Regions from separate parts of the Klebsiella oxytoca genome, predicted to be linked through region 2. Evidence: predicted binding sites of a transcription regulator. Region 2 holds the regulator's gene; each other region holds the start of a gene.
The links. The regulator Fur, encoded in region 2, represses iron uptake genes when iron is present. The targets are predictions, from matches to a motif close to ATAATAATGAGAACNACTATCAA.
Positions count from the first base shown of each region.

Region 1 (4,542 bases), 110 kb from region 2:
CAGAACCTCCAGCGACAGGCCGCCCGCTTCGTCAGGGAAAAGCGCCAGCTCCAGGTCGTTGACCGGGCCGGTCGCCAGGGTGTGGGTAATGGCCCGTACGCCGTCAATATCCAGCTGATAGTCAAAGACTTTAATATTGAGTACCGGGCCAAACAGCGGTTCATCGCCCGCCGCCTTGCCGCTATCGCGGACAATCTGTTCGGCGTCGTAGCGCTGATGGCGGCGCATTTTCTTGAGCTGTCCGGCAAGACGAATCGCCAGCTCCGGCAGCGTTTCCCCGGCGTCAATATTGACCGCCAGCGGCAGAACGTTGAGCACCGGTCCGCTGGCGGTTAACGCCGCAGAGCCCATACGGCGCATAAAAATAAAGCCCGCAGCGTACTCCATTCGGCTGCACAGCCGCCCCAGCCACAGGGCGGTTAACGCCAGCGCCAGATCCGCGCGCTGGCACTGCGGTGCGCCTGCTGCCAGCCGGTTAAAGGCTCCGGCCTCGACCTCCAGCTTCATGCGCCAGATATCGGTGCTGGTCGCCCTTCCCGCCAGCGGCGCGTCCGAAAGCGAGGCCGGAGCCGGCAGCGCTTTACGCTGCGCCTGCCAGAACGCTTTGTCACGCTGCCAGGCATCGCTGCCATAATAACGCTGGTACTCTTCCACCACTTCGGAGAAGGGGGTAAACGGTGAAGCCGGCGTCTGTTCACCGCGCTGCCAGGCGCGATAAATCGCCGCGATCTGGCGGGTAATGGCCGGGAAGCTGAAGCCGTCGACCAGCAAATGGTGATAACGCTGATACCAGTACCAGCGCTTATCGCCCACCCGCAGCAGCTGATGGCAGACCAGCGGATTACCGCCATCCACGCGCAGGTTCTGTCCGAGATCGGACTGCATCAGCGCCAGCGCGGCGGCGTGCGGGTCGCTCGAATCGCGCAGGTCTTGATAGTCCGGCTCGGCAAAGATGCGGCGCTCATCGACCCACTGCCAGGCCTCGCCGTTATCTTCACAAAAGCGCATGCTGAGAGTATCGGCCTGCGACAGGCCGGTAACAATCGCCTGTCCCAGCAGAACCGGGTCGATATCGCCGCACAGTTCAACGTAGTGGGCAACGCTCCATGCGCCGGGCAGCGTCGAGAGACGCTCCGCCATCCAGATCCCCGGCTGAGCCGCAACCAGCGGTAAACGAGTGGTCATCATCGGCTCCTCAGGATACATGGTGAGCGGGGGTCAAAGTTGACCAGTTCGCCATAAGCCAGGCGTTGCACGCCTCTAACGACTGCGGCGGACACTCCACCATCCAGCCTTGCGGCAGCGCGCAGTGCTGTGGCCACAGGCTGAACTGCTGCTGATCATTGCGCAGGATATAAAACTGCTCTTGCGGGTTGTCGAAGGGGTTACTGAATTGCATGTCAAATTCCTCGTAAAGCGCGCTCTGCTACTCGTTTCGGCATAAAGGCTGCCACAGCTGGATAAGCCCCGCCGTCAGCCCGCCGCGCCAGCAAAGCGCATCATGCCCGCCGTCAACCTGACGCCAGAAAATCGTCTGCTGTTGCAGGCAAGCAAGCAGCGCCTGGTTCGTGCGAAAAATAATCGGCTCGCGGATCCCGGCTTCCAGCCAGATACGTAGCCCCTGCGGTTGTAATTCGCCGCGGCTGAGCCGCTCAATCAGCAGGCCCGTCTGCGCGCCGCCGCGATGCGGCCACCAGTAAGAGCCGGACTGGCTGAGCACGCAGCCAAAACGCTGCGGCCAATAGAGTGCGGCGAACATGGCGGCGAGACCGCCAAAGCTCTGCCCTGCCACCACCGTTCGGTCGGCGCGATCGCTGAAAGGCGTTATCTGATGAACCAGCGGCAACAGCTCTTCCTGCACCGCCAGCCAGAAGGCCTCATTGCAGGGAAGCTCTTCGGAGCGATGCTGGTCATCAATCACATCAATCAGTAGATAAACCGCCGGCGGCAGCCGTTTTTCGCGGGTTAATCCCGCCAGCGGCGACCATACCGGCATGCTTTCGGCCCAGAACTGGCCATCAAGCAGGATCGCCAGCGGGCGCTGTTGCGGATGGGCATCGCCGGTGGCGTAAATCCATATCCGTCGCGTATTGCCGAGACGCTGGCTGTGCCACTCAATGCAGACTGGAGGCTGATAGGGTTCATCGCGCAGCGACCATCCCGGCTGTTCAGGAGCTTCAGGCAGTTCCAGCGCGGAAACAGCATGACCGCGCCCGCCCTTCCAGCTTTGCCGGTTGAGCGGGTCGGCAATTGCGCGCGGCAGCAGCTTGCGCCAGCCTTCGCGCAGCAGCGCGTGGTCCGGGCTATCGGCGTTAAAAAGCTGAGGAGAAAAATCATCGTCGCGTGAAGAAGGAATAAAGCAGTAGCTGCCGCGCCAGGTAGGGGAAAGCGTAGTTTGCCAGAACCAGGCATCGGTACCGGGAATGCGCTGCAGCGTTTGCGGCTGCGCATTTTTATGATGGTCAGTTACGCCGGTGATATTAATCCACACCCGCTGGGTTGCCGAAGACGTTTCGTTGCCCGCCGGGTCGCGCCACCAGAAGGTCACCCGATACGCACCGTCCACGGCCTCAATCTGCGGACCGGTAATAATCTGCCACCAGTCGTCGCTTCCTGTCTTATGCATTCCTTTTCAACCCTATGTTTATCGTGACATTTATCAACGAACGCATTAATAAACGCAATATTTATTGATAATATTATTGATAACTATTTTCATTTGCAATAGCGTATTAGCGCGCTGTGGGAAGCGCGTCTTTCAAAAAATAAACATGTCAGAGAGCGCTTATGTAAAGCCGGGGCTTGCGGGTAAACAAATGAGCCCGAAAGCCGGATTCTGGTCAGCGACGGAGTGCCTGGGCCCTCTACTGGCAATATTGATACCGCCTATCCACCCGACGGAAAGGGCTTTTGAGGAAGGCGGCAACGAAAAGCAGGATTTACAATGAATAACAGGATCAAATCCCTGGCCTTGCTGGTCAATCTGGGAATCTACGGAGCTGCTTTTCCGCTGAGCGCGGCGGAAACGACCTCCGATAGCAAAGCCGCAACCGCTGATGAAACCATGGTCGTTACCGCTGCCGAGCAGAACCTGCAGGCGCCTGGCGTGTCAACCATCACCGCCGATGAAATTCGTAAACGTCCGCCTGCGCGCGACGTAGCTGAAATTATCCGTACCATGCCGGGCGTTAACCTGACCGGCAACTCCACCAGCGGCCAGCGCGGCAACAATCGCCAGATTGATATTCGCGGCATGGGCCCGGAAAACACCCTGATCCTGATAGACGGCAAGCCCGTGACCAGCCGCAACTCCGTGCGCCAGGGCTGGCGCGGCGAGCGAGATACCCGCGGCGATACCGGCTGGGTTCCGCCAGAAATGATTGAACGCATTGAGGTCCTGCGCGGCCCGGCTGCCGCACGCTACGGCAACGGCGCGGCGGGCGGCGTCGTCAATATCATCACCAAAAAAGGCGGCGACGAGTGGCACGGTTCCTGGAACACCTATCTGAACGCCCCGGAGCACAAAGACGAAGGGTCGACAAAACGCACCAACTTTAGCCTTAACGGGCCGCTGGGCGGAGATTTTAGCTTCCGCCTGTACGGCAACCTCGATAAAACTCAGGCCGACGCCTGGGATATCAACCAGGGCCATCAGTCCGAGCGTACCGGCAACTATGTTGATACGCTGCCTGCGGGCCGCGAAGGGGTAATTAACAAAGACATTAACGGCACGGTGCGCTGGGACTTTGCTCCAATGCAGTCTCTGGAGCTTGAAGCGGGCTATAGCCGTCAGGGCAACCTCTATGCCGGTGATACGCAGAACACCAATACTAACCAGCGGGTAAAAGATAACTACGGTAAAGAGACTAACCGCCTTTATCGCCAGAACTACTCCCTCACCTGGAACGGCGGCTGGGATAACGGCGTTACCACCAGCAACTGGGTACAGTACGAACACACCCGCAACTCCCGTACTCCGGAAGGTCTGGCGGGCGGAACGGAAGGCATTTTCGACCCGAACTCATCGGCGAAATACGTCGATTCCGATCTTAACGATGTGATGTTGCACAGTGAAGTCAGCATTCCGTTTGACCTGTGGGTTAATCAGAATCTGACGCTGGGTAGCGAATGGAACCAGCAGCGCATGAAGGATCAGTTATCCAACTCTCAGACCTTTATGGGCGGCGACATTCCGGGCTACGACAGCACTAACCGCAGCCCTTATTCGAAAGCAGAAATTTTCTCGCTGTTTGCCGAAAACAACATCGAGCTGACCGATACCACCATGCTGACGCCGGGTCTGCGCTTCGATCACCACAGCATCGTCGGTAACAACTGGAGCCCATCGCTAAACCTGTCTCAGGGCCTGTGGGATGACTTCACGTTAAAGATGGGCATCGCCCGCGCCTACAAAGCGCCAAGCCTGTATCAAACCAATCCTAACTATATTCTCTATAGTAAAGGGCAAGGCTGCTATGCGACCGGCGCCTCTACCGGTATCGGCTGCTATATGATGGGTAATGACGACCTGAAAGCCGAGAC
Region 1 is NZ_CP046115.1:1,575,970-1,580,511, reverse strand. It holds gene entF (enterobactin non-ribosomal peptide synthetase EntF) at 1-1,185, opposite strand, end outside; gene GJ746_RS07320 (MbtH family protein) at 1,196-1,399, opposite strand; gene fes (enterochelin esterase) at 1,427-2,626, opposite strand; gene GJ746_RS07310 (TonB-dependent siderophore receptor) at 2,945-4,542, shown strand, end outside.
Region 1: fes (enterochelin esterase) is a predicted target of Fur. The motif match lies at 2,697-2,719, and genes of this name have one in related genera.

Region 2 (4,542 bases):
GCGAAACCACGGCCTCTCACCGCGCGCGCCGGAGATGACCTATGCCGCGATGGCCCAGGATCTGCTTGATACTCTCAATGAATCACAAATTGAGAGGGCGACCTTTATTGGTCACTCCATGGGAGGTAAGGCCGTGATGGCGCTCAGTGCTCTGGCGCCGGAGCGTATCGCCGGCCTGGTCGCCATTGATATCGCCCCGGTGGATTATCATGTTCGTCGCCATGATGAAATCTTCGCCGCCATCAACGCCGTCACCGACGCGGGTGCCGCCACGCGTCAGCAGGCCGCGGCAGTGATGCGCGAACACCTCAATGAAGAGGGCGTCATTCAGTTTTTGTTGAAATCTTTCGTGGACGGCCAGTGGCGTTTTAACGTGCCGGTGCTGTGGGAACAGTACGCTAATATCGTCGGCTGGCAAACCGTCCCGGCCTGGCCGCATCCGGCGCAGTTTATCCCCGGCGGCAACTCCCCTTACGTCACCGATGAATATCGTGACGCCCTGTTGGCTCAATTTCCCCAGGCGCGCGCGCACGTTATCGCCGGAGCCGGACACTGGGTGCATGCCGAGAAACCGGAAGCCGTTATCCGCGCTATTCGACGTTATTTAGCCACCATCGGCGGGTAACTGCTTAAAATATGCCCGACCGCGCGGCTTAATGCCCGCGGTCGTTGGCGCAGCTCGTCGCCTGATGTATTATGGCGCGCTATCTGCGTCGGCTACTCCCGACAGCTTGTTTCCCCCGAAGTCACTCTGAATCATGGCAAAAGAACAAACGGACCGTACGACATTAGATTTGTTCGCAACTGAGCGTCGGCCGGGCAGACCGAAAACCAATCCGCTTTCGCGCGATGAACAGCTGCGCATCAACAAACGCAACCAGCTTAAACGCGACAAAGTCCGCGGCCTCAAGCGCGTTGAGCTAAAGCTGAATGCCGATGCGGTGGATGCGCTTAACGAGCTGGCGGAAGCCCGTAATATGAACCGCAGCGATCTCATTGAAGAGATGCTGATGAACCAGCTGGCAGCCCTGCGCGACCAGGATAAAGCCTAAAACCCTCAAAAAGTCAGCTTTCATGTAGCAGAGTGTGCAGTTGGGCGTGATTGCTGTTTCCGCGCCTTTCTCTGTTCTGCTATCATTGCCCCTATCTGCGGGCATTACGCCCACTACCACATCATTAAGTTTCAAGAGGTTATTTTACTCATGGCAATCATCGGCATCTTTTTTGGCAGCGACACCGGCAACACCGAAAATATTGCAAAAATGATTCAAAAGCAGCTTGGTAAAGATGTTGCTGATGTTCACGACATTGCCAAAAGCAGCAAAGAGGATCTGGAAGGTCACGATATCCTGCTGCTCGGCATTCCGACCTGGTACTATGGTGAAGCCCAGTGCGATTGGGACGATTTTTTCCCGACCCTGGAAGAGATCGACTTCAATGGCAAACTGGTTGCCCTTTTTGGCTGCGGCGATCAGGAAGACTATGCTGAATACTTCTGTGATGCTCTGGGTACCATTCGCGACATCATCGAACCGCGCGGCGCGACTATCGTTGGCCACTGGCCGACCGCCGGCTACCATTTTGAAGCCTCTAAAGGTCTGGCGGATGACCACCACTTTGTTGGCCTGGCCATCGATGAAGATCGTCAGCCGGAACTGACCAACGAACGCGTGGAAAAATGGGTAAAACAGATTTCTGAAGAGCTGCATCTTGAAGAAATCAAGAATGCCTGAGTCTGAACGGCATAATCATCAGATTTTGCCTAATCTATAGATAAAAGCAATCGAAGTTATAGCTACAAGTTTTTAACTTTTAGTCACATATCTGTACAATGTCCTCTGATTTAACGAGGTCGCGTGAAGCACTTTGTAGCGAGTGCCTCGTTTTTGACAGCATACAAGGCCCGATGCTTGCAGTTTTCATTTCACCATGGCAGTTCTATAATGAGACGCATTACATCGGGTGATTCTCTGTATTACTTCCGCAGATGGAAGTAGATCGTTTAGCAACAGGACAGATTCCGCATGACTGACAACAATACCGCATTAAAGAAGGCTGGCCTGAAAGTGACTCTTCCAAGATTAAAAATCCTGGAAGTCCTTCAGGAACCGGATAACCATCATGTCAGTGCGGAAGACTTATACAAACGCCTGATCGATATGGGCGAAGAGATTGGCCTGGCGACCGTCTATCGCGTACTCAACCAGTTCGACGACGCCGGTATCGTCACCCGTCATAATTTCGAAGGCGGTAAATCCGTTTTTGAACTGACGCAGCAGCATCATCACGATCACCTTATCTGCCTCGACTGCGGCAAAGTGATCGAATTTAGCGATGACTCAATTGAAGCGCGCCAGCGTGAAATTGCCTCCAGGCACGGTATTCGCCTGACTAACCACAGCCTGTACCTTTACGGTCACTGTGCAGAAGGCGACTGCCGCGAAGATGAACATGCTCACGATGCGGCAGAGAAATAATCACCGCAGCGTATAACGTTAAAAGCCAACCTTCAGGTTGGCTTTTTTTTGCTCTGAATATGATCCCCCTCTTCCTCTCGCGCCTCAATACATTTACTGTCAGTGGATCCAGCCTTGTACGGAGAGTCGACATGGAGCTTCGCCAGCTACGCTATTTTGTCCGCATTATCGAAACCGGCAGCATGGGCCGCGCCGCCCTAGATCTGAATATCGGTGTCTCCGCGCTTAGCCAACAAATGGCGCGTCTGGAGAACGAACTTGCTATTCGCCTGCTGCAACGAACATCGCGCGGCGTGATGCCGACCAGCGCTGGCCTTGCCTTTTACTCTCAGGCGCAGCTGGCTCTGCGTCATGCTGATGATGCGGTTCTCGCCGCGCGCGAAGCGCGCCTTTCCGGCCACGTCAGCGTCGGTATGGCCCCAAGCACCGCCTCTGTTCTGGGGGTGCCTTTTATTAACGCGATGCGCGAAAGCTATGCCGATGTCCGCCTGCATTTAGTCGAAAGCCTCTCCGGCAACCTTGAGCGAATGATCAATACCCGTCAGCTTGATTTAGCCATCGTGTTCCAGAAGGAGAAGCTTATGCGCTGGAGCGCCAGACCCATTCTCGAAGAGCGTCTGTTCCTGATAGGTACCCACGAAGTGCTGGCTCCCCTTCCCGACGCGAGCATCTCGCCAGGCCAGCTGGCCGCTATCCCGTTGATTATGCCAAGCCAGGGGCATGGTCTGCGCGGCAGGCTCGAGTCTATCTGCCAGGAACACTCCCTTAACATTGATGTGGTAGCTGAAATCGACGGTCTGGCGCTGCTGATGCGCGCCGTCCGCGACGGACTCGGCGCTACTCTGCAGCCTGGGGCAGCCATTTCTCATCTCGACAACGAGGCGCTGAGAGTGATCGGTGTCGACAATCCGATACTCAGTCGGCCTAATTTTCTCGTCAGTCTCTCTGATGATGAACTGACGCCAGCAGGCCTTGCGGCGCGAGTGATACTGACAAAAGTCATGCGTCAGCTCGTTGAATCAGGCCGCTGGCCGGGCGCCAGTCTTTACGCTCACTAAACCCCCCTTTAGCAATACGCCATAGCGGCTTGCCGGCCTGAGCACCTACATTTCCATTACAAATTTAACAATAAAGCAAACCGTAATGGAGCCAAAAATGGTGGATGTACTGGTGATTGGCGGCGGCAATGCCGCATTATGCGCCGCCTTAACCGCCCGGGAAGCTGGCGCGTCCGTGCTGCTGCTGGAGGCCGCACCGCGGGAATGGCGAGGCGGAAACTCTCAGCACACGCGAAATCTTCGCTGTATGCATGATGCTCCGCAGGATGTTTTAGTCGACAGCTATCCGGAAGAAGAATACTGGCAGGATCTGCTGCGCGTTACCGATGGCAACACCAACGAAACGCTGGCGCGGCTGGTGATCCGCACCTCATCTGAATGCCGCGACTGGATGCGCCAGCATGGCGTTAACTTCCAGCCGCCGCTGTCCGGCGCCCTGCACGTGGCCCGCACTAACGCCTTTTTTATGGGCGGCGGTAAAGCGCTGATAAACGCCTATTACCGCAGCGCAGAACAGTTGGGCGTGCAGATCCGTTACAACACGCCGGTGCAGGCGCTTGAATTACACAACGGCGAATTCGTCGCCGCGCTGGCGGGTGAAGAGAGGATCGCGGCGAAAACCTGCGTCCTCGCCGCGGGCGGGTTTGAATCTAACCGCGAGTGGCTGCGCGAAGCCTGGGGACAGAACGAGCGTGGCGAATGGCCAGCCGATAACTTTCTCATCCGCGGAACCCGCTTCAACCAGGGCGTCCTGCTCAAATTTATGATCGAGGCAGGGGCTGACATCATCGGCGATCCGTCACAGTCACACTGCGTCGCGATTGACGCCCGGGCGCCGCTCTATGATGGCGGCATCTGCACGCGCGTGGACTGCGTGTCGTTGGGTGTGGTTGTCAACCGCGATGCCGAGCGCTTTTATGATGAGGGCGAGGATTTCTGGCCTAAACGCTATGCCATCTGGGGACGGCTGGTCGCCCACCAGCCCGGCCAAATCGGTTACTCGATCA
Region 2 is NZ_CP046115.1:1,690,826-1,695,367, reverse strand. It holds gene ybfF (esterase) at 1-625, shown strand, start outside; gene ybfE (LexA regulated protein) at 759-1,052, shown strand; gene fldA (flavodoxin FldA) at 1,203-1,733, shown strand; gene fur (ferric iron uptake transcriptional regulator) at 2,025-2,477, shown strand; gene tcuR (tricarballylate utilization LysR family transcriptional regulator TcuR) at 2,609-3,535, shown strand; gene tcuA (FAD-dependent tricarballylate dehydrogenase TcuA) at 3,633-4,542, shown strand, end outside.

Region 3 (4,542 bases), 2.4 Mb from region 2:
GATTCAGGGGATGTGATAAACGGTTGCAGAGCGGCGCATCTGCGCCGTTCTGGCTAACGATCAGGCGTTACAGTATTTCTTTTTAATCACCACGATAACCGTACCGAGCAGCCCGGCAATCAGCAGCGCGATGGGCAGAATCATCAGGCAGGTCATGACCTGATCTTCATGGCGCTTTACGAAAGGGATCATGCTCAGGGCATAGCCGAGGCCGGTAACTACCCCCACCCACAGCAGCGCGCTCAGCCAGTTGAAGAACTGGAAACGGCGATTTGGCAGCCCGGAAATACCCGCCATGGTAGGCAGAAGGGTGCGTACAAACGCGAGGAAACGCCCGGCGAGCAGGGCCAGCAGACCATGTTTGTCAAACATGCAGGTTGCCCGCTGGTGGTACTTGTACGGCAGGTGCCCAAGCCAGCGCTTTACGGTGACGGTATTACCCAGCCAGCGCCCCTGAATATAGCTCAGCCAGCAGCCGAGGCTGGCCGCAGCGGTTAAAATGGCTAACGTGGGTACAAAGTCCATCACGCCTTTGGCGATGAGCGCCCCGGCGAGCAGCAGCAGGCTATCGCCCGGTAAAAACGAGGCGGGCAGCAGACCGTTTTCCAGAAACAGGGTTGCGAACATGACCAGATATACAACGCCCACAACGTGGGGGTTTGCCAACGCGGCAAAATCATGCTGCCACAGAGCGGCGACAATTTCTTGAATGACAACCATGGACTTTCCTAAGTGGTACCGTGTTTTTATGTAGTGTACTCCTGAAGAGCCCCGGGCACCTTGATCCCGGGCGCAACTAAAGCGGCCGTTTTTCGAAAAAACGTCCGCTATTGTTGCCACTGACTGTCACTTTACACGATACGCGCGAAGCCCGCCGCTAAATCATCCAGCAGATCGGTAACATTTTCTAAGCCAATATGAACGCGAATCAGGGTACCGCTGAAATCGACTTCGGCATCAGGACGGATAGCGGCAATATGTTCCGGCTGGTTGGCTAAAATAAGCGATTCAAAGCCGCCCCAGGAGTAGGCCATGCTGAATAAGCTGAAGTGGTCGAGGTAGGCGGATAGCTCGTCGTCGGTCAGGCGTTTATTCAGCACAAAAGAGAACAGGCCGCTGCTGCCGGTGAAGTCGCGCTTCCAGAACTCATGGCCTTTGCTGCCGGGCAGAGCGGGGTGATTAACGCGCGCAACCTGCGGGTGCTGCGCCAGCCATTCGGCAATCTGCAGGCTGCTTTCATGGTGCTGACGCAGGCGGACGGCCAGGGTGCGCAGGCCGCGGCTGGTCATATAGGCGGTATCGGCATCCACCATTTGTCCCATCAGATAGGCATTTTCACGCAGCTGAGCCCAGCAGCGCTCATTGGATACCGCGGTGCCAACCATCGCGTCGGAATGACCAATCAGGTATTTGGTTCCCGCCTGAATGGAGATATCGATACCGAAATCAAGCGCTTTAAACAGCACGCCTGCGGCCCAGGTGTTGTCGATCATGATGATAGCTTCCGGCGCGATGCTGCGTACCGCCGCGACTATCGCCGGAACATCGTGGACTTCCATAGTGATGGAGCCGGGAGATTCGAGGAACACCACGCGGGTATTTGGCTGCACCAGACGGGCGATATCGCTGCCGATCAGCGGATCGAACCAACCGGTGGTGACGCCGAGTTTAGCGAGAATTTTAGTGCAGAAATCCTGGGTAGGTTCGTAGGCGGTGTTGGTGACCAGAATATGATCGCCCTGCTCGACAAACGCCAGAATAGTATTAGCGACCGCCGCTGCGCCGCAGGGGAAAAGAGCGCAGCCAGCGCCACCCTCCAGCTCGCACATCGCTTCCTGGAGAGAGAAGTGGGTGAGGGTACCGCGACGACCGTAGAACAGCTCGCCTTTGGCCCGGTTGCGGGTGGCGTGTTTTTTTGCTTCTACGGTGTCGAAAACCAGCGATGAGGCGCGCTGAATGACGCTGTTTACCGAGCCCTGAGTGTATTTTTTGCTGCGCCCGGCGTGAACCAGCGCAGTATCAAGATGTTTATCAGCCATGTTCAGATAACCTGTTTTTATACGTCTGGACGTCTAAACTAACATGAATCCCCCTTGATGTACCGGGTAGCCGCAGATACAGGAAAAAATTTTATCAACGTTGGGACAGGCAACTTTTTTACTGCGTAAGCGCAAAGAAAATAAACGTGATTTGCTGCACAGTGTAAATACTAATGAGAACCACTATCAATTCGATGTCGTTTTGATATTATTATGTGCAGATTTTGTGATTTACGTCCTGGAGATACAGTGTGGGTAATAATTTGATGCAGGCGGATCTCTCCGTTTGGGGTATGTATCATCATGCCGATATTGTCGTGAAGGTGGTGATGATCGGCCTGATTCTGGCGTCGGTAGTCACATGGGCTATCTTTTTCGGCAAAGGTGCAGAGATCCTGGCCAGCAAGCGTCGCCTCAAGCGCGAACAGCAGCTGGTTGCAGAAGCACGCTCTCTCGACCAGGCCAGCGATATCGCTAACGCTTTCGAGGCGAAAAGCCTGACCTCCCAACTGATCAACGAGGCGCAGAACGAGCTGGAGCTGTCCGCAGGTTCTGAAGATAACGAAGGCATTAAAGAGCGTACCGGTTTCCGCCTTGAGCGGCGCGTGGCGGCCGTGGGTCGTTACATGGGACGCGGCAACGGTTATCTGGCGACTATCGGCGCGATTTCCCCGTTCGTTGGTCTGTTTGGTACCGTCTGGGGCATCATGAACAGCTTTATCGGTATTGCCCAGACTCAGACCACTAACCTGGCGGTCGTGGCGCCGGGTATCGCGGAAGCGCTGCTGGCTACGGCAATTGGCCTGTTCGCCGCGATTCCTGCGGTGGTTATCTACAACATCTTCGCTCGTATGATTGCCAGCTATAAAGCTTCCCTTGGCGATGTCGCCGCCCAGGTATTGTTGCTGCAAAGCCGTGACCTGGACCTCAGCGCCAGCGGCGTGAAGCCGGTACGTACCGCCCAGAAACTACGCGTAGGTTGATGCTCTATGGCAATGCATTTTAACGAAAATCTTGATGATAACGGTGAGATGCACGACATCAACGTGACGCCGTTTATCGACGTTATGCTGGTGCTGTTGATTATCTTTATGGTGGCGGCGCCGCTGGCCACCGTTGACGTGAAGGTTAATCTTCCAGCGTCTTCCAGCCAGCCGCAGCCGCGTCCGGAAAAGCCGATCTATCTGTCGGTGAAGGCGGATAAAACCATGTTCCTCGGTAACGACCCCATTACCGAAGAGAACATGATTACGTCGCTGGAGGCCCTGACTGAAGGTAAAAAAGATACCACCGTCTTCTTCCGCGCGGATAAAACCGTGGACTATGAAACGATGATGAAAGTCATGGATACCCTGCATCAGGCAGGCTATCTGAAGATTGGTCTGGTAGGCGAAGAAACGGCAAAAGCGAAGTAACGCCCCCAGTACATCTCCCCAGGCTGGCCATGTGCCAGCCTTTTTTACGCCCTTCTGCCGAGTCGTCCTGTTGGTAAGCTGTTGCTATAACGTTACTCTGTTGCGGTATAATGGCGGCCGTTTATGTTAACTGACAGGATCTTATGGAACGCTTTCTGGAAAATGCTATGTACGCCTCGCGCTGGCTGCTGGCGCCGGTTTATTTTGGCCTTTCGCTCGGTTTGATTGCGCTGACGATCAAATTTTTTCAGGAGATCTTCCACATACTGCCGCATATTTTTAGCGTCAGCGAGTCGGATATGATTCTGACCCTGCTGTCGCTGGTGGATATGACCCTGGTGGGCGGTCTGCTGGTAATGGTGATGTTCTCCGGTTATGAAAATTTTGTCTCGCAGCTGGACATCAACGAAGGGAAAGAGAAGCTCAGCTGGCTGGGTAAAATGGACGCCACGTCGCTGAAAAATAAGGTTGCCGCCTCCATCGTGGCGATCTCTTCCATTCACCTGCTGCGGGTGTTTATGGATGCGAAAAACGTCCCGGATAATAAGCTGATGTGGTACGTCATTATCCACCTGACGTTTGTCCTGTCAGCCTTTGTGATGGGCTATCTCGATCGTCTGACTAAGGGCAAGCATTGATAATGTGACTTACCCGGCCTGGCCACGACCTCCCCGGATTGCGCTACGCTTATCCGGGCTACATTGTTGCACTGGCCTGTAGCCCCGGCGGGCCATAGCGCAGCCGGGGAGAAACATGGATTTATGCCTGGCGTTTGTCTTCGGTTTGCGTCTCAAAGTCGCTGGCCGCATGGCGCTCGTGAAGCTGTTCATTGAGCGGGCCGAAGGTGCGGTTAACCATACGTCCCCGCCGGACGGCAGGACGATTGCCAATATCCTGCGCCCAACGCAGGACGTTTTTATAGCTACCGGCATCAAGGAATTCGGCGGCATTGTAAACATTCCCCAGCACCACGTTGCCGTACCACGGCCAGATGGCCATATCGGCGATGGTATACTCCTCTCCGGCGACAAAACGACCGCGGGCAAGCTGCTTATCCAGCACATCAAGCTGACGTTTGGCTTCCATCG
Region 3 is NZ_CP046115.1:4,676,883-4,681,424, reverse strand. It holds gene GJ746_RS21805 (AraC family transcriptional regulator) at 1-16, shown strand, start outside; gene yghB (DedA family general envelope maintenance protein YghB) at 61-720, opposite strand; gene metC (cystathionine beta-lyase) at 852-2,039, opposite strand; gene exbB (tol-pal system-associated acyl-CoA thioesterase) at 2,291-3,022, shown strand; gene exbD (TonB system transport protein ExbD) at 3,029-3,454, shown strand; gene GJ746_RS21780 (TIGR00645 family protein) at 3,598-4,092, shown strand; gene yghU (glutathione-dependent disulfide-bond oxidoreductase) at 4,214-4,542, opposite strand, start outside.
Region 3: exbB (tol-pal system-associated acyl-CoA thioesterase) is a predicted target of Fur. The motif match lies at 2,207-2,229, and genes of this name have one in related genera.